DNA from 4 places in the Paenibacillus sp. FSL K6-0276 genome. Region 2 is predicted to be linked to each of the others. Evidence: riboswitches for the same ligand, from Rfam matches in the RefSeq annotation. Region 2 holds a riboswitch; each other region holds the start of a gene.
The links. A riboswitch is a leader RNA that binds a small molecule or an ion and turns the genes downstream of it on or off. The one in region 2 is predicted to bind cobalamin.
Positions count from the first base shown of each region.

Region 1: it holds a riboswitch for cobalamin, as region 2 does, so the genes downstream of both, MHH52_RS02390 (anaerobic ribonucleoside triphosphate reductase) here and metE (5-methyltetrahydropteroyltriglutamate--homocysteine S-methyltransferase) in region 2, are expected to answer to the same signal.
Region 3: it holds a riboswitch for cobalamin, as region 2 does, so the genes downstream of both, MHH52_RS03945 (S-layer homology domain-containing protein) here and metE (5-methyltetrahydropteroyltriglutamate--homocysteine S-methyltransferase) in region 2, are expected to answer to the same signal.
Region 4: it holds a riboswitch for cobalamin, as region 2 does, so the genes downstream of both, MHH52_RS04560 (DUF4430 domain-containing protein) here and metE (5-methyltetrahydropteroyltriglutamate--homocysteine S-methyltransferase) in region 2, are expected to answer to the same signal.

Region 1 is NZ_CP150276.1:516,884-521,315, forward strand. It holds gene MHH52_RS02390 (anaerobic ribonucleoside triphosphate reductase) at 1-1,971, opposite strand, end outside; cobalamin riboswitch at 2,203-2,438, opposite strand; gene MHH52_RS02395 (MTH1187 family thiamine-binding protein) at 2,812-3,120, shown strand; tRNA gene MHH52_RS02400 (tRNA-Thr) at 3,215-3,286, shown strand; gene MHH52_RS02405 (GNAT family N-acetyltransferase) at 3,678-4,238, opposite strand; gene MHH52_RS02410 (MerR family transcriptional regulator) at 4,337-4,432, shown strand, end outside.
Region 2 is NZ_CP150276.1:4,452,614-4,457,045, forward strand. It holds gene metE (5-methyltetrahydropteroyltriglutamate--homocysteine S-methyltransferase) at 1-1,873, opposite strand, end outside; cobalamin riboswitch at 2,027-2,233, opposite strand; gene MHH52_RS21085 (undecaprenyl-diphosphate phosphatase) at 2,427-3,287, opposite strand; gene MHH52_RS21090 (DedA family protein) at 3,338-3,961, opposite strand; gene MHH52_RS21095 (FtsX-like permease family protein) at 3,979-4,432, opposite strand, start outside.
Region 3 is NZ_CP150276.1:900,115-904,546, forward strand. It holds gene MHH52_RS03930 (hypothetical protein) at 1-484, shown strand, start outside; gene MHH52_RS03935 (transposase) at 509-802, shown strand; partial or broken gene MHH52_RS03940 (cellulase family glycosylhydrolase) at 866-2,313, opposite strand; cobalamin riboswitch at 2,693-2,894, shown strand; gene MHH52_RS03945 (S-layer homology domain-containing protein) at 3,059-4,432, shown strand, end outside.
Region 4 is NZ_CP150276.1:1,020,405-1,024,836, forward strand. It holds gene MHH52_RS04555 (glycosyltransferase) at 1-2,527, shown strand, start outside; cobalamin riboswitch at 2,654-2,855, shown strand; gene MHH52_RS04560 (DUF4430 domain-containing protein) at 3,128-4,432, shown strand, end outside.

The DNA.
Region 1 (4,432 bases), 2.2 Mb from region 2:
GCGATCTCGTACTTCGGCTTGCTTGGCGGCATTAAAGCGGGTCTGGTAGTCGCCAGTCAAATAACCTGTAACTCTGCGCAGACGGCGGATATGTACTTCCGTCTCATGCACGCCGCAGGACGGACAGTTTGTCCCGATTACGCCTTCGTATCCACAGCCAGAGCAGCGGTCAATCGGATGGTTAATGCTGAAATAGCTGACCTGCTGTTCTAGCGCGTATTTAATGATTTTGATAAAAGCGGATGGATTACTGCGGGCATTGCCATTTATTTCGACATAAGAAATAGCACCGGCATTGCAATATTCATGGAAAGGGGCTTCCAAGCTGATCTTCTGAGCAGCACCCAGATCGTAGTATACAGGGATGTGAAAAGAGTTCGTATAATACTCACGGTCAGTTACACCTGGAATAGAACCCAGTACCTTGCGATCAATTTTGGTGAATTTTCCAGACAAGCCTTCTGCTGGTGTTGCGAACAAGGTGATGTTGAGATTCAGTTCCTCACTTTTCCGATCGCAATACTCCCGCATATGACGCACGATAGCCAAAGCCTTGGCATGGACTTCCATATCCTCGCCATGGTGTTTGCCGTACATGGATTTCATGCATTCCGCCATACCGATGAAGCCAAGTGATAGACTACCATGCTTCAGCAGATCGCCTACAGAGTCTTCAGGAGCGAGATTTTCGCCGCCTTCCCAGACGCCTTCTCGCATCATGAAATCGGATGCTTTAGCTTTTTGTGCGGTTTGGATGCGGAAGCGATGAAGAAGTCCTTCCAGCGCAATATCCATATAATGATTTAGATCTTCATAGAAGCCAGCTTCGTCTGCGACGGTACGTCGGCCTGTTACTGTGCCGTGTGCCAGACCGAGCCGAACCAGATTCAGTGTATTAAAGGAAAGGTTGCCCTTCCCGGAGCAATGATTACGCCCAAAACGGTCACCGAGCACTCGGGTTCGGCAGCCCATTGTAGCAAATTCCGTATCAGGATCACTTGGATCATAATACTGCAAGTTGAGCGGAGCGTCTAGATTAGCAAAGTTCGGATACAGTCTGCGTGCAGAACATTCAGCTGCTTTTAGGAACAATTCATAGTTGGGATCGCCCTGCTGTTGATTGACCCCTTGCTTACATTTGAAGATTTGAATCGGGAACACGGGTGTTTCTCCGCTTCCAAGTCCATTCATAGTTGCGGTTAGCAGAGAACTGATCACAAGCTGGCCTTCTGGTGAAGTACAAGTCCCGTAGTTGATGCTGGTAAACGGTATTTGACCACCGGATCGGCTGGACATGGTATTGAGATTATGTACCATGCTTTCTGCCGCTTGCAGGGTTTCGATTTCGGTTTCCTTTAGTGCATAACGGAATGATTTCGGATATAACTCGGCTAGATCGGTCCGACTCATTGTGATTTCACCCAAAGATTCACCAGCTTGTCCTTCTTCAAAGTATTCCAGACCCTTGCGGAACAGCTTGGCGAAGGATTTGGTTACATAAGGCGCTAGATCATAGTCGAGTTTATTGGCAGATACGCCGCCATATTGAGCGTTTTGCTGGGATTGAAAAATGATCGCTACCAGTGACATAGCTGTCATTATTGAGTTTGGGGGACGAACACTGCCGTTGCCGGTGTTGAAGCCTTCGCGGAGAAGCTTATCAAACGGGATAAAAATGCAGTTGGTCGTTCCAATCGCGTATTGATCCAGATCATGCACATAGACGACATTGTCATCAATGGCCTGCACTAGCTGCGGTGGCATCGTAAAGTTACGGGCGTACCATTTCGAATATTCACTGCCGAACTTGCTCATTTTACCGGAGAAGCTCTCTCCGTTCAAATTGGCATTCTCGCGCAGTAGGTCCAAATCCCGGCTGTCGATAATATCGCGCCCTAAATCAATGAGCTCTTCTAAAAGAACTTCTCGTGCATTTGTTGTACCGTTAAATTGTCTCTCCAACAACGTCATTGTATAGCTCTCCTCTCAGTATAAAAGAAAAACATCTATCGTCCTATCATTAAGAAGTGGACCGCTATAAGCGGCTGTATATTCATTCTGATCTCATAAAAAAAGCATCCCCTAGCGAGGATGGCAGAAAATGCCCGATGCGTTATGTAAATATCCACACGGATATTTGCAGTGGTCTCTCAGAAGATGACCGCATGCGGACACCGTTCCTGTTCCTCGCAGGCATTCATAGTTGGTGTCGTCGAAACAGGCAGGTCTCCTGGCTTCCGTAGGACCTCTCAGCGCCTTCCCAAGGGCTATCTTAACCCTCAGTGGCTTTTGCCGGGAGATCTGTCCTTCTTAAGCTTCTAAAAGCTTGAGAAGGACATCCGGTTACAGTGGCGGGACCGCAGCGGATTCTCACCGCACTTCCCTATTAAGCTCTAAATCCGATAAAGGATCAAAGCGCCTGTCTCCACTATATTTTGTTGTCGTTAGATAAAAATAACCCAAGATGTTGTGTTTGTAAATAGTTTTTTAGAAAACCCGCGCAGAGAGTGGGTTCTTCAAAAGTACTCCACAAATGATCCACAGGCTGTCCATAAGTAATCCACAATTGATCCACAGGCACGTGGAAAATGATTCATAAATTGTCCGAAAAGATGCCACAAAGAGTCCATAAATGTAGTGCAGACGACCCTAGAATTTACTTAAGAAAAACTACCCTTAGCCGAAGCTATATTTCGGAGTGCTCGTAGGAAAAAGAGGGGATCATCATACTGCTGACTTGGTTTGTGGGAGAGCGGTGGAGTTGTTACAATAGAAGGAGACACATACTTTAAATTTCGAGGAGGTATTCTCATGCCTATTGCTGAAGTAACCGTTATTCCGATTGGAACAGGCAGTACCAGTCTTAGCAGCTATGTTGCAGAAATGCAGCGAGTGTTGAAGACGGTAGAAGGGATTACTTATGAGCTTACATCCATGGGGACGATCATCGAAGGGCCTCTTCAGCGTATTTTCGCAGCGGTAGAAGCGCTGCATGAGTCTCCTTTTGCCGCAGGTGCAGAGCGTGTCTCTACCTCACTTAAAATAGACGACCGCCGTGATAAGCCCTCCACTAGCCGTGGAAAGCTGGAGTCTGTGGAGCGTAAACTACAGATGGAATAGCGGTTTGGGAGAGTAGGGAACAGGGAGAAATAGGCTTGCGTTTCTGGCAGGAAGTTGTATAATATTTTTTGTTTGACAGAAGAATCAGCTTTAAGCTGGTGTAGCTCAGGGGTAGAGCAACGCACTCGTAATGCGTAGGCCGGGGGTTCAATTCCCTTCACCAGCATCCTTCGTTAGTTTATCCCGTCATACCAACGTTTTGTCACACGTTGAATGTTACGGATAGGCAACGATAGGCCAACGCTTTCCGAGTACTAAAACGGGCGTGCGTCGGTACTAATTTACGGTAAAATATGCAGCCTCCTACGAAATTTGTGGGAGGTTTTTTGATATGAAAAATGATCCGCCATCCTCTTTATTCATCCACCGGTACTTACACGGTAAATTGAAGTACAGCGCGGCTTCCGGGGCTTTTGGGGCCGCGCTGTTTTATAGATAAAACAAGTGCTAAGATGATAAGTGCTGCATTTAAAATCCCTTGTAACACATTTGGAAGGTTATTAAGGATTTTTATTAAATCGTTGCATGTTAATTGACTCCTTAATGGCCCGCTTTACCTATAAGCTTTTCGTCATATGAAAGTACGTATGGCTCGAAATTAGAAATTGACACTCGACCTTATAATGATGGCGCTCATAAAGTCGCTTAGCTGCAATATTCTTAGCAGAAACATTTAATGACAGCTTGGTATGGCCATGGCTGTATGCCTTTTGATCCATCTTTTCAAGAAGTTCTTTAGCGATCCCTTGTCCCCGGAATTCTTCGACAACAGCAATTGTGTCCAAATGAAATTCTCCAGGCTGAGCTTCGCTCGTTTCGAATTCATCCTGGTCCTCTCCAAAGAAGAGCGCCACATCATTTTCCCATTGCTCACAGAATGCATCAGTCATTTTGCTATCGTACATTAACGCAATCCCCACAACCTGGCCCTCTATTTCCTTGACGATGATATTGGCATAACTAAAGAAGCTTATTTCCTGGGCATAAGCATGTCGAATAAACGCCATGACCTCTTTTTTTATGTAATTTTCAGTGAAATAGGACTCCTTTTCATCCAGAATCATATAAATGAGTTCGCTTACCTCGGATACATCTTTCTTCGTGGCTTGTCTTATCATTATTCTCATCCTTCTTCAAAAAATACTGGGCAAAAATCCATCGGATCCTTGCAAAAACAAACTTTACAGTATAGGGTAACCCTATAGTCAATAGGGGGATGAACATCATATCAGATCAAAAGAATGATCCATACCTTACTACCAGTGAATTTGCAAAAATATGCGGAGTAAGCAAACATACGTTGTTTTACTAT
Region 2 (4,432 bases):
TCAAGTATTCCTCACGATCTTCTGCCTTCAAAGGAAGTCCTTCGCGAATAGCTGGCTCATCCACTTGAATCATCTCTATGCCTGCATCTTCCAAAGCTTTAACTTCATGGCGGAGCGCTAGGGCAATTTGATTCGCTACTTCTTCTCGACTAAGATCATCACGTACGAAAGACCAATTGAGGATCGTAACGGGTCCTGTCAACATTCCTTTAACAGGAAGCTGAGTCAACGACTGAGCATAGACGCTTTCTTTTACGGTCATAGGTTGGATAAAAGCTATATCCGCATAAATAACCGGTGGTTTGACGCAGCGGGAACCGTAGGATTGAACCCAGCCATTATTTGTAAATAAATACCCATCCAGCTTCTCGCCGAAAAACTCTACCATATCCGTCCGCTCGAACTCACCGTGCACCAGTACATCCAGACCTAGTTTTTCTTGGAAGGTGATTGCATCCGCGATCTGCTCACGAACGAACCCGTCGTACCGCTCCTGATTCCATACGCCTTTACGCCATTTCAACCTTGCCTGGCGCACTTCTACGGTCTGTGGAAAGCTTCCGATCGTTGTCGTTGGCAGAAGTGGAAGCTGCCATTTCTCTTGCTGCACCTTCAGGCGCTCAGCAAAAGGCAGACTGCGATGGTCCGGTAAATCTGCAAGGCCGATAACTTGCTCTGCTACATCCTTACGGCCGCGTTCAGGAAGTGCACGGAAGGCTGCAAGGGCTTCGCGACTGGCTGTCAGCGCAGCAGTAGCTTCTCCGGTACCCTCTAAGGCTGCAGCAATCAGGCCAAGCTCACTAAGCTTCTCATCAGCAAAGGCTAAAGCAGCCTTGACGGTTGTCTTCAGCTTCACCTCACCCTGAACGGTGACCGGAACATGCAGCAAACTGCATGAAGGTTGTAGAATAAGACGATCAAGCGGTACATGTACACTTAGCTTCTCTATTAGCTGTAGCTTAGCATCCAGATCCGAGCGCCAAATGTTGCGACCGTCAATAATCCCCGCTCCCAGCCATTTATCCTCAGGCCAGCTAAGACGTTCAATCGACGCCAGATTCGTTCCGCCATCATGGACAAAATCTAGTCCCAAACCTTGTACCGGAAGCTTGAACAATGCCTCCAGCGGTTCAGCAGCTTCAAAGTAAGTCTGCAGAATAATATTCAAGCCTGGCACGGATTCAGCAATTTCTGTGTATATCAAATTAAGCAATTCCAATTCTGAAGTGCTTATTCCTGTAACAATCGCTGGTTCATCGATTTGTACCCAGCTTACCCCTTCTTGCTTCAGTTCCTGCAACAACTGAACGTAGCCTGGAAGAAACCGAGCGGCAATCTTCGCAATATCCGCAGCTGCAAAACCTTTTGACAGCTTAAGGAAGGTATAAAGGCCTAAAATCACAGGTTTACCCTCAATCCCCGCCTGGGATTTGGCAAAACGATAAGCTTTCAGTGGTTTATTCTCGGTCAGACGCGGCGTTTGTTCACCGATCTCTGGAACGATGTAATGATAGTTCGTATTGAACCATTTAGTCATCTCGCAGGCGGTAGCCTCCGCATTTCCTCTAGCCATCGCAAAATAAAGATCAAGCCCAATGTCGCCACCATCATACGCATAACGTGGAGGTACGATCCCGAACATTACAGCCGTATCCAACACATGATCGTAGAATGTAAAATCATTTACTGGAATTAGCTCAATTCCTGCCATCTGCTGAGTCTTCAAATGCTGAAGCTGGATTCCTGCCATTTCAGCACGGAACTCTTCCTCATTTATTTTTCCCGCCCAGAAGGCTTCCAACGTTTTCTTCCACTCGCGGTTTTTTCCGATTCTTGGATAGCCAAGATTGCTTACTTTTACTTTGTTCGTCACTTTGCAGCTCTCCTTCTCCATCTTCTTATTTTGGACTCGATATCACTTGTATTCCTATAAAAAAGAGCGCCCTTCCCTAAAAAAGTCAAAGGGAAAGACGCCCATGATATACCTATGGCTAGCGTCTAACACCTTCCTATCTTCCGTAGGTGAAGCAGTGCTGTTGAAACAGGCAGGTCTCCTGGCTAGCGGTGTCAACATCCTTAGCAGTCTTCCCAGCAGTAGTAAATTGCCAGTGACATATGTTGCTATGGACTCTTCCGTTACAGTGGCGGGACCGCATCGGCTTCGAACCGAATTTCCCTATTAAGCCTACCGGACTACTAATTCCCGGCAAGCACCTGTCTCCGATATTGTCAAGCTAAAACGCCTTCGGCGTCCTTTTAAGGACGGTAAGCGTTTATGCGAGAATTATAAGGATAAAGTGAAACTTTTACTTTATCCTTATAATTAATAAAGTATGTGTCTTAATCTGATGTCATCATACGTGAAAGCCCCCATAATCTGCAATAGATTACGGGGGCTTCTGTTATATCGATTCCTTATAACGGATTTAGAAAAATACGAAATATACTACAGCAGCAAGTATTATCCGGTATATAGCAAACGGTAAAAGCTTGATCCGGTTGATCAGTTTCAAGAAGAAACGCATCGATAACAGCGCAAACACAAAGGCGCTGATAAAGCCTGCGATGAAGAACGGTAGAGCATCCATGGTGAAATATTGCCAGTTCTTCATCAGCGAGAGTAGACTGGCGCCTGCCATGATTGGAACAGCCATAATAAATGTGAAATCAGCAGCAGCGCGATGACTCATACCAAGGAGGACACCACCAGAAATCGTCGACCCGGAACGTGAAAATCCCGGCCATAACGAGAAGCATTGGACCAGACCAACACCTAGCGCCTGCTTGTATGTAATCTGATCAACACTCTCCGTTTGGATCTTCTTAGGTCCAAACAGATCCGCAATAATCATTAATACAGCACCGACTACTAGACCGATTAACACTGTTGATGTAGAGAATAAGTGCTCGTCAATATAATCATTAAACAGAACGCCCAGCACACCTGCTGGCACTAATCCTACAAGCACCTGTGTAAGCTTAAGGTGTCCACCCTTCTCGAGCTGCGGTTGTTCCTCAATTACAGGGTCCAACTGCTTCCGACTGAAACGCTTTAACCCCAACAGTTCAATGAACCTATTTCTAAAAATGACAACAACCGCTAATATAGAACCCAGTTGTATGACCACTTTGAATGTATTGGCCGTATGTTGCCCAAATAACTCTGTCGATTTCAACCACATATCATCAACAATAATCATATGACCTGTGGAGGATACCGGAGCAAATTCGGTCAATCCTTCAACAATTCCCAAAATAATAGCTTTAATAATCGTTAATAGCTCCATTTGTTCTCCTCCTTTTTAATCATAACTTTTATCTATAAGTCCTTCTCGGCTCAACCTTCGGTGTTCATTTTCCGGCTGCGCTTGCGGAAGAACAGATACCCCAGGATCACTAATCCCCCAGCAATAAGTACGTACACTACGTTGGAGTACATATCCATATACATGGCGATGTCTTCCCAAGACTCACCCAATGCCGCACCAATAAGCACAAGCAGTAGATTCCACCCCAGCGTACCAATCGTTGTGAAGATCATAAACACTCCAAATTTCATGCCCGACATCCCCGCCGGGATCGAAATCAAACTTCGCACTAGTGGAACCATCCGACAAAATAATACGGTCCAATAGCCATATTTGTCAAACCAAGCGTCAGCCTTGTGGATATCTTTTTTGCTGATTCGAAGTAGTCCGCCCCAGCGTTCAACGATCTTTTCCAATCGATTTACATCCAACAAACGACCAATATAATAGAGAATCACTGCCCCCAGCAAAGAGCCAAGCGTAGCAGCAATGATTACACCAGGAATGGTCAAATTCGTTGTGGTTGTCATGAATCCGCCAAAAGGGAGGATCACTTCGGAAGGAATCGGTGGAAATATATTTTCAAAAGCGAGCATTAGGAAAATACCGAAATAACCAAACTGCTCCATAAAATCTGTAATCCATGCTTGCATTTCGTAACCCCCATTATTCAGATCAAGTTCTTCTTCAAGTTGCGTAAATAACGGCTGCGAATAAAAAAGAAGTAAAGTCCCTGGACAGCCAAATATCCCAATAACACCGCCCCGGTCTCCACAGCAATAGATAAGTAGAACAACCGCTGAAGCGCAATAAAGGCAAACACACTATGCAAAATGGCCACCCCAACCGGCACAAAAAACAACAACGACAATTGTATCGTTACAATTCGGTTTAGCTCTTGATCTGTAAGCCCCATTTTGGACAATGTAGAATATTGATGACGATCATGATCTAGATCTGTATACAGCCGGAAGTAAAGGAAGCTGCCTGCCGCAATGAAAAAAACAGTACCCACCAGTAAAGAAGCGAATAGCATCGTGTTGTACAGTGTTCTCTGTATTTCAAACAGCGTGCCGCTAACAACAATCGCGTATGGAGAGTTACTTTCATAGGATCGTTTGCCT
Region 3 (4,432 bases), 2.6 Mb from region 2:
CCTATTAAGTGGCTGTTCTAAAGCTGCCAATGAAACCACACAAGTAACCACTCCAAAGCCTACAACAGAAGCGACTGCACCTGCGGCTACGAACAATGCAACAGAACAACCCAATACCTCGTCCGGTACAAATACAGAGGGAATTCCGGCGGGTGTTAGCGTTCAGAGAGTGATTAAGGATGTCACGTTAAAGGATGGCTATCATAAAAAGATTGAGCTGCTGACAGACGGTGGCAAGCGGGTCACCATTACGGATCCGAGTCAAAAGATTGTTTTGCATCAGATTGAATATGATGGGAAGATTAGTGCAGTTAATGGTAAACAGGTTACGGTTAAAGTCGAAGGTGGGGGAGAGCAGACCATAACCATTTCCGATCATGTAGTGATCGAAGATGAGGACAAGCTTGGGTTGATGCCAGGTGTTGAAATCGAGTGGGCAGTGAATGCCGAAGGTCAAATCGAAAGTGTTGAACTGGAGGATTAAAGAGATACCGAGGTGGCTGGCTAGATGAAATTTCTAATCGTATTTGGTAGTATAGTGGTTCCCATCGCCATGCTAATGATACAACGGAAATGGATAAAGTGGCGTATTGTTTTCAATGTAGCTTCTGTGTTGTCTACGCTTATTTTAGGCAATATTTCTGCCCTAGCCATATATGAAATATTAAGAGACAACACGGTATTTATGACCTCGATCCATGCGATTTTTCTGAACCCAATGTTCCTTATTACAGGGGCCTACCTTGGAGTATATCTGGTCTATCGATTGATGTTGATCACGTATGAAGAAGTTTATATATGATTTAATTAAAAATAGGAGTGTCCCCGTGAAGGGAAACTCCTATTTCTGTTAAACAGCGGAAGGCTAAGAAGACTTTCCTACAACACTGGTTCCACTCTTCGTGATTTTGTACGTAATAACGTCGCCATTCCAGAAGTGGAATTTAAGACTCACTTCACCGTCTTTTACATCTTTAAAGAACGCTGGAAGCAGCTTGATTTCTTTCGTGTTATAAGATGGTGAGAAGGTATTGCCGAACTCCTTGAATGGAGTCCAGTCTTGAGGGCCTGCATTTCCTCCAGCGCTATATACAGCCTTCATCGTGGCAAGCTGGCTACCATTAAAGGTAGTCGGAATAGCAAACGATTCGGTCGTCCCTTTAGCATTGCTTAATTTGGTAGTGTCATTCACGATGACCTTTAGTCTCCATGCAACACCTTTGTTGAATTTCAGCGTTAACACGGCATTTTCACCTTATTTTTGAGAAGCTGTGAGTTTTTTGAGTTGGCTGGCTTTGAGTGTGAGCTCCTCGCCATTCAAGGTGTAATCTTTGCCCTTGGTTAAATATTTCCCATTTACACTAATCGTGGTTAGCTTATTGCCGTTTAGGTTCAGCTTCACCTTGGTGTCTTTGATCGTTGCACCTTTTTTTAGATAGACCAGATCGCTTTCGGTGCTGGAGGAACGTTCCTTCAGACCAGACATTAATACGTTGTGCAGCTCGGAATCGGACCACTTATACGTTTTGCGGTTGAAATGCTGCCCGTTATCCCAGAGCATGGAGGTCATTTTCTTTTCTTTTAAATAATAGGTCAGATACTCGAAGAATTTCAGCTTCTCGCCTTGTTCAATCACACCTGTGTCTTTATCGAATCCAAGCAGTCCGAACTCACCGACGATGACAGGGATTCCTTTGGCTACGAATGTGTTGTAAACGTTATCAAAAGTTTGGGTGATATCGTTTTTTATATCTTTTTCAAATGTGGTGTAGCCAGCGATATTCACACTAAACGGCCAGAAGCCATAATAGTGAACGGTCGCGATAATATTCGGGTCGTTTAGAGCTGTGATCGTCTTGTAGAGCTGATCCATTCTAGGCTGCGTAGGAGAAGTCTCTAATGAAGGTAGAACTAGTGGGCGTACCGCATTCTTCCCACCGGAGTTCCGAACGATCTGATGGAAGGAGGTGTTGAGCTCAGTAAGCATTTGCTCCATCTTCGCTTCATCTGTGAAGCGGGGTTCATTGATGCTTTCGAACATCAGCTTATCGGATTTATCCTTGAAGCGGTCCGCAATTTGAGTCCATGCTGCATTATAACGCGCCAGCGTCTCATCATGCTTCTCTTCCATATGGCTTACCCATAACCAGGAGTCGTGATGGACATTGATCATGACATAAAGCTTGGCGTCCAGCCGACAACTTCTTCGACACGGTCGAGGTAAGCTTTTTCTATGGTGTAGTTCGGTGCTTCGCCTATGTGTGAATCCCAATTGATCGGAATTCGGATGCTTTTGTAGCCTTGTGCGGATAAGAAAGATTTCTGGATTCGAGTAGTCATTGAATTCTCCTTTGTAAGATAATTTTTGAGGATGCTTAAATCTGGCCTTGCCTCAGTACTTAGTGGTTAGATGAAAACGAACACCTCCATTATTTTTTTGTTAACGCTTACCAAATACCCTAACATAGAACATTTCTAGTGAGTGCCTTACTAATTTGTGGTAAATTCATATATGAATTAGTGATTTCCATTTATCTTAATGTGATGGAGGATGGTTTTGAGCTGAGAGAAAAAGAGTATATTGTGGTTAAAATGATCTGATATTCAATAGGATTATCGCCAACTACTTGTTATATAAAAAACAAATATTACATGACAAATGCATACATATTAGATATGATGGAGCATGGAAAATTTAATATTAGCAATAGGTGCCAATTATGAATGTTTCGGAAATACAATCATAGATTGGTTAAATGGAAAGCGGGTGTGAATCCCGCGCGGTCCCGCCGCTGTGAAAGAGGAGTCCTTGCAAGGTACCACTGGGAAACTGGGAAGGTAGCAAGGGTGATGATACTTGAGCCAGAATATCTGCCTATTTCTGTTACACCATCAAACTCTACGAGCGATAGAGAGGTGCTTGATATAGTATTTGCAGCTATTATTGCGCTTCACTATCTTAAACCTCTTAACGTTTATGTTGAGTGGTTTTTTTGTATTGTTAAATAAGTTTACTCTGTTTTTTATCATAGGAAGTGAAGGGAAGGGTTAAGAAAAAATGAAGAAAAATAAGTTTTTAGCTTGGTTACTCATTGTAGCTGTATTTATCACTACATTCTCTACAAGTATAGTTCCGGCTCATGCGGATGGAGCAACATCTACACTTAAAGGATACGTAACTGTATCTGTAGAAAAATTCACATTGGGTCAAGGGTATATTAAGGAACCTATTAAAGTTCCGTTCTACGAAGGGGACAATGGCGCATCACTAATAACACGTGCGCTAGGAGAAGGTAATTATAGAAATTTCGGAAGTATAGATAGTGGTTTTTATTTATCTGAAGTTAAAGATAGTGGCAGAAGTGAAGGGAATATTCCACAATATATTTTAGATATGATTTCGGCCGATGGGAATACAGTCGGCACTAAAGCAGACCCAGAGTGGTTGAGTCAGTTTGACTATACCTCCATGTCGGGTTGGATGTATGCCGTAAATAATGAATTTCCTCAGTTCGGGATGACTGATTATCAGCCTCAAGACGGTGACATCATCCGAACACAGTTCACCACTTATGGCTATAGTTCTGATCTTGGTGGCTGGGGAGAACCTCCATTTCCATTTGCCAATAAGGATGCTTTAACTGCGAAAATCGCAGAAATTAACAGTGACCCGAATAAAGAAAGTATTTTGGACAGAACAGTAGTACAAAAGGCAGTTTACCAAGCTTATTCAGCGCTCGAAAATATGGAAAGCTCTCAATTAAGTGTAGATCATGCGCTTGTCGAGCTTACCAATTCTTTAGATATAGAGCCACCTGTTATTACTGTAAGTGGTATTCAGGATAAACAGGAAGTATCCGATAAAGATTTAAGTTTCAGAGTAGCTGTCACAGATAATGTATATAACGGTATCATTCCAGTAGTGAAACTAAATGGAGTCGCTCTATCTGCTACTAATGGTGAATATAAGGTTTCTCTTAACCCAGGTGGTAATGTAATCACTGTAACGGCAGTAGACGGAGCAGAAAATAGAGCAACGCAAACTTATCAAATTACCTACAAAATAAATGCTACAACTGGAGTAAATGAACAGTTAGATAAGAGCCTTGCTTATATTCTAAACACCGTAAAGAACCCGTCATTTGGAACAGGTAGCGGAGAATGGTCAATTCTTTCTCTAGCACAGGTCAACTACGAAGTGCCAAGTGGTTATTATGATCTCTATTACAACAATGTGGCTAAGAAAGTAACAGAATTAATGAAGTATGGAAAACTCGATGCTACTAAAAGCACAGAGCATTCCAGAGCGATTCTAGGACTTACCTCTATCGGAAAAGATATCACGAATGTTGCAGGGTATGATCTATTAAATGCCCTTTCTGATTATAAATATGTTCAGAAGCAAGGGAATAATGGTCCCATATTTGCTCTG
Region 4 (4,432 bases), 2.7 Mb from region 2:
TCCTATAGCGGGATTACGCTTGTTAGGGATTAATGAAGGGATATTTAAGGCATTGCTGCAAGCGGTGATGCTCTCTGTGGTAGGTAAGAAAAAAATCTATATCGCTCTAAATGTACCGATCACAGAGTTGTCCACGCGGGCGGTAGAGCTTACAGAGATTCTTTATAGCGTGCTACCGTATGAATTCCGCCGTAGATTAGGCGTGATTACGTATGCCAATGAACCGCAAAGCCGTAAATATATCCATCTTAGCTTTGTGGAAAAAGGTTCGCTCCGTCCCGGTGATCGCAACATCGAGAAGGATTTTACATTCGATTTGGTTTCAGGGCGGATGGGGAATGTAGATTTTGGCGAGGCCCGTCAGCCGTATGCTGATCTGGTTTGGAAGCTGTTACTTCTGAATCCAGGGGATCTTGACGATTTCGTAAGTTTTGCTGATCAGATGCTACGTGGAGAAAGCCCTGAGCATAAACTATCGCTCGCTTTCTATAATGAGTTAGCCGTATTTTATGAGATTGAGCAGGGGAATGAGCATTTATATACGGAGAACAAGAGCGCGGTGCTGAGTGAATTGCTTACTTACCTAAAAGCTGAGGGGGCCATTCATTCCAGAGTCCGACTGAACGATATTTTCTTGGAGCGGTTCGACCGAGAATTTGATTTAGTCCGGCAAAGGAATGTTCCGGAGCCTGCTATTATGGAGTGCTTTAAGGAATATTTTGTGCTCAAGGGTCATAATTACAAAGTCAGAATCGTGGATTATTTCATCAATGGTATGCTTCATAGCGTGGAAGCAGGCCGGAAAGATGTATTGAATGCAGCTTACGGTATCATCGAGAGCAATGATGAGCTAAGTGCTACCTTCTTTCAACGGGTGATGTCAGAATCGTATTTCCGCAAGCAACTATTAGAGCCTTATATGGAGTCAAGACTAGTCGCTGCACCAAAATCTGTGGACATTTTGAATTTTGTACTCCATTGGGGCCGGTTTCTACCGGCTGCGTTAGAACGGCCTTTTGCTCAGGATGCAGTAAGGGATTATTTGCTAGAGAAGCTACAACTGGAGACTGATCCGGTTGCTGCGGTGGCGGAAATTCATGGGATTGTAGATAAGGCGGAAAAAGATCGACGTAGAGGTACAGGAGTTACACCTATGGTACTCTCGCTCATGCTGGAGCTTGCCGCATCTGCTGATAGATTTTTGCTGAACCGACTATCACTTACTGAAATGACGCAAGAGGACTTGCTTGAGGTTGTTTTCTTACGTTATGGCAATGTAGTGGATTGGCAACCGCCACTTGATAGAATTAGCAAGCAGAAAGAAAATGCACTCCGCGCTGCTTATCGCTGGTTTGGTGAAGAGAATCCGAATGAAGAGATTTTTGCAGGCTTGTCTCCGAAGGAACTGGACGATGTACAGCTGCTCGGTCGCCGGTTACTGAAGGAAGCTCGTGTTCTAGAGCCATTTGAACGGCTTCCACTAGCCTTCTACTATACCAGTCAGCGCGAAGATGGTCCGCTGGATTATGACGCACTCCTGGAGTTAGTTAAGCATAAGGCCGGTACTGATAAGGATGCTATCTATCGATTCTTTGCTTGGTCCCAAGGAAATTCTTTATTTACGATATCGAATAAAAAGATTTATCCGGGTTATCGCCGGGCGATTCTGAAGTATTTCCTGAACAGTGACCGCGAGGCATTCAAGAATCGCGAATTCCGCAAAAGCTATGTCGCTACCGCTCGGCCTGCTCTACAAAATGTGTACAATGAAGCCCGCTCCCAGCTCGCTTCCCCGCTGGCGCGTTGGATCAGCCGCAGTCGATTTCGACTCCTGATCTCCGGTTCCATCACTGGCATTCTGGTGATTATTGCAATTATCGTATTCAGTATGCTACGTCCGGAAGATTCGAAGACGGCCTTGCCTGGGACAACCCCTCAGCCGACACCTGTTCAGAGTCCAGGCAGTCAGCTTCCGCCGGCTTCCGTTTATTTGAAGGATTTAAGCGCTGATGAAGATAAAGGAAGCAGTGTGTTGGTGTTCACTTTTGCCAACGCGGATGACTGTGTCCAATTTAATCCGACGGAGATTAGTTTGATGACTTCATCAAATGTGGTGGATAAGAGCTTTAAGGTCGCTGCTAGCAATGGAACCTGTTCAGTTCCGTCAACGGATGGAACGGATGAGGGAGACTTGTCTGGCGATTCCAATTCTGCTGACACTACTGATGGAACGGCAGAAGGTGCAGACGCTACTAACGCAGTAGTCAATGCTTCTCCGTCTCCTTCGCCTTCATCTGATGCGGAGGACAACACAGTTGTGCCTTCCGCGACAGCTGTCACAGAAGGAGTACACCCATCCTATCAGGTGGAGGTTACCCTGGAGCCGGGAGCGACAATCGTTCAGAAAAGCATGATCAAGGCTGGTAGATTTACGTTGATCGTAGATCCTGCTCCAAACGATACGCCGAATGTTGATTCAAGTGCTGAACCATCGGCAACTGCAAGTCCGGAAGGAACAGCTGAATAAAGGAATTTCTGAATAGCAGGACTATACCGAAAGGTTTGGTTCTGCTATTCTTTTTTGTTACTCATACAAAGCTTTTCTATAGACATGCTGTGGATTAATAGATATGATTATGAATATCACAATAAGATACTACATATTGGAAAAGGTGCAGACTCTCTAAACCGGAGTTTGCTTAAAAGGGAAGTCCGGTGTAAAATTCCGGCGCGGTCCCGCCACTGTACATGCGGAGCGTTTCTTCTATAAACCACTGTTCTGAAGTAAGGACGGGAAGGTGGAGAGCAGCGATGAAGCATTAGCCAGGAGACCTGCCTTTTTCATGAGCGTTTCTATTCTTCGTGGGGTAAGAATGTGGAACATATACAGATAGACTGTGTGGTCGTAGAGTTTCAAGCGCCCCAGCCTCGATTTGTTATCTTCCCGGGCCGCCCTTCATAGGGGCGGTCTTTATGTTGTGCGCTCTTATTCCAAAATATAAGAAAGTATAAGTTTTGCATCTATACTTCCTTATATTTCTCGCATATACGCTTACCGTCCTTATAAGGACGCCGAAGGCGTATATGCTTGTGTAGTACCCATTCCTTTATAGAAAGAGGTTGAACAATGAAGACAATATTCTCCTCCAAGTTTTTTGTACTTGGACTGGCCCTATTCATGGTCATTTCGATTCTAGGAACATCTCTTGCTCCTGCAGGAACCATCTTCGCAGAGGCGGGTGTTAGCACTGGGCAGGAAGCATCCAGTGATTCAGTTACTAATGCGGAGCGGATTAATGTTGCGGATGCGACCTATACGGCTGCAGAATTTATTCTAAAGGGTGGCTTGCAGTCAGATTGGCAAGCCATTGGACTAGCTCAAGCAGGATATAAACTGCCTGCGAGTTATAGCCTATCCCTTGAGAAAAAGGTGAAAGATGCAGAGGGAAATTTCGCGAACGTAACGGATTATGCGAGAATCGTACTCGCAGTAAGAGCAATTGGTGCCGATCCTACCAGCTTTGCTGGAAGCGGAACAGCTCCTGGCTATAATTTAATAGAGAAGATCTATAATCATGACAAAATCAGTGGACAGAAACTTAATAATCCAGTATATGCTTTGATTGCACTGGATTCTGGCAAATATAACATTCCATATAACGCAAAATGGACTGTGGATAAGCTCATTGCTGAGATTATTTCTAAGCAAAATCAAGATGGTGGCTTTGCCTTAACGACAGGCGCGAGCGAGCCTGATATGACAGCGATAGCTTTGGCCGCTCTAGCGGCACATAAGAGTAATCCGGAAGCTTACACAGCAGGACTACAAGCTGTGGCTTGGTTGTCCAATGCTCAGGATAGCCATGGAGGTTACGGAGATAGTGCTGAAAGCGCAGCACAAGCTATTCTAGGTCTTACATCCTTCGGTGTAGATCCAAGTGGATTAGAATATACCAAGAATAAAGTAAATCTGATCGGTAACCTACTAAGCTACCGTCTCGCTGACGGAAGCTTCGCTCATAGCCGTGGTGGAAGCAGCAATGTTCTAGCCACGGAGCAGGGTCTTCAGGCGCTTGTTGCCTACAATCTGCTCTATAAAGGTAGTAACAGCAAGCTATACGATTTTTCTAAGTCATCCGTTCAGAGTGCCTTAATCTATGCTCCTGTTACTGTAGAAGGTCCTAATAGTACATTAGCACAGGGATATGTATATGCCGGAAACGCACTTGGAGCACTGGAGAAGCTGGCACTTCAAACGAACTTGCCGATCACGAATCCATCCGGTGCTTATGTCACAGGAATTGGAAACGTTCTGGGCGGAAGCTATGGCGGTTATGATGGATGGATGTATATCGTATCCCGTGGTGGTCAATGGATCAATCCAGATGTTGGAATGAGCGATTTTGCGCTTAAAGATTCAGATCAGCTACTG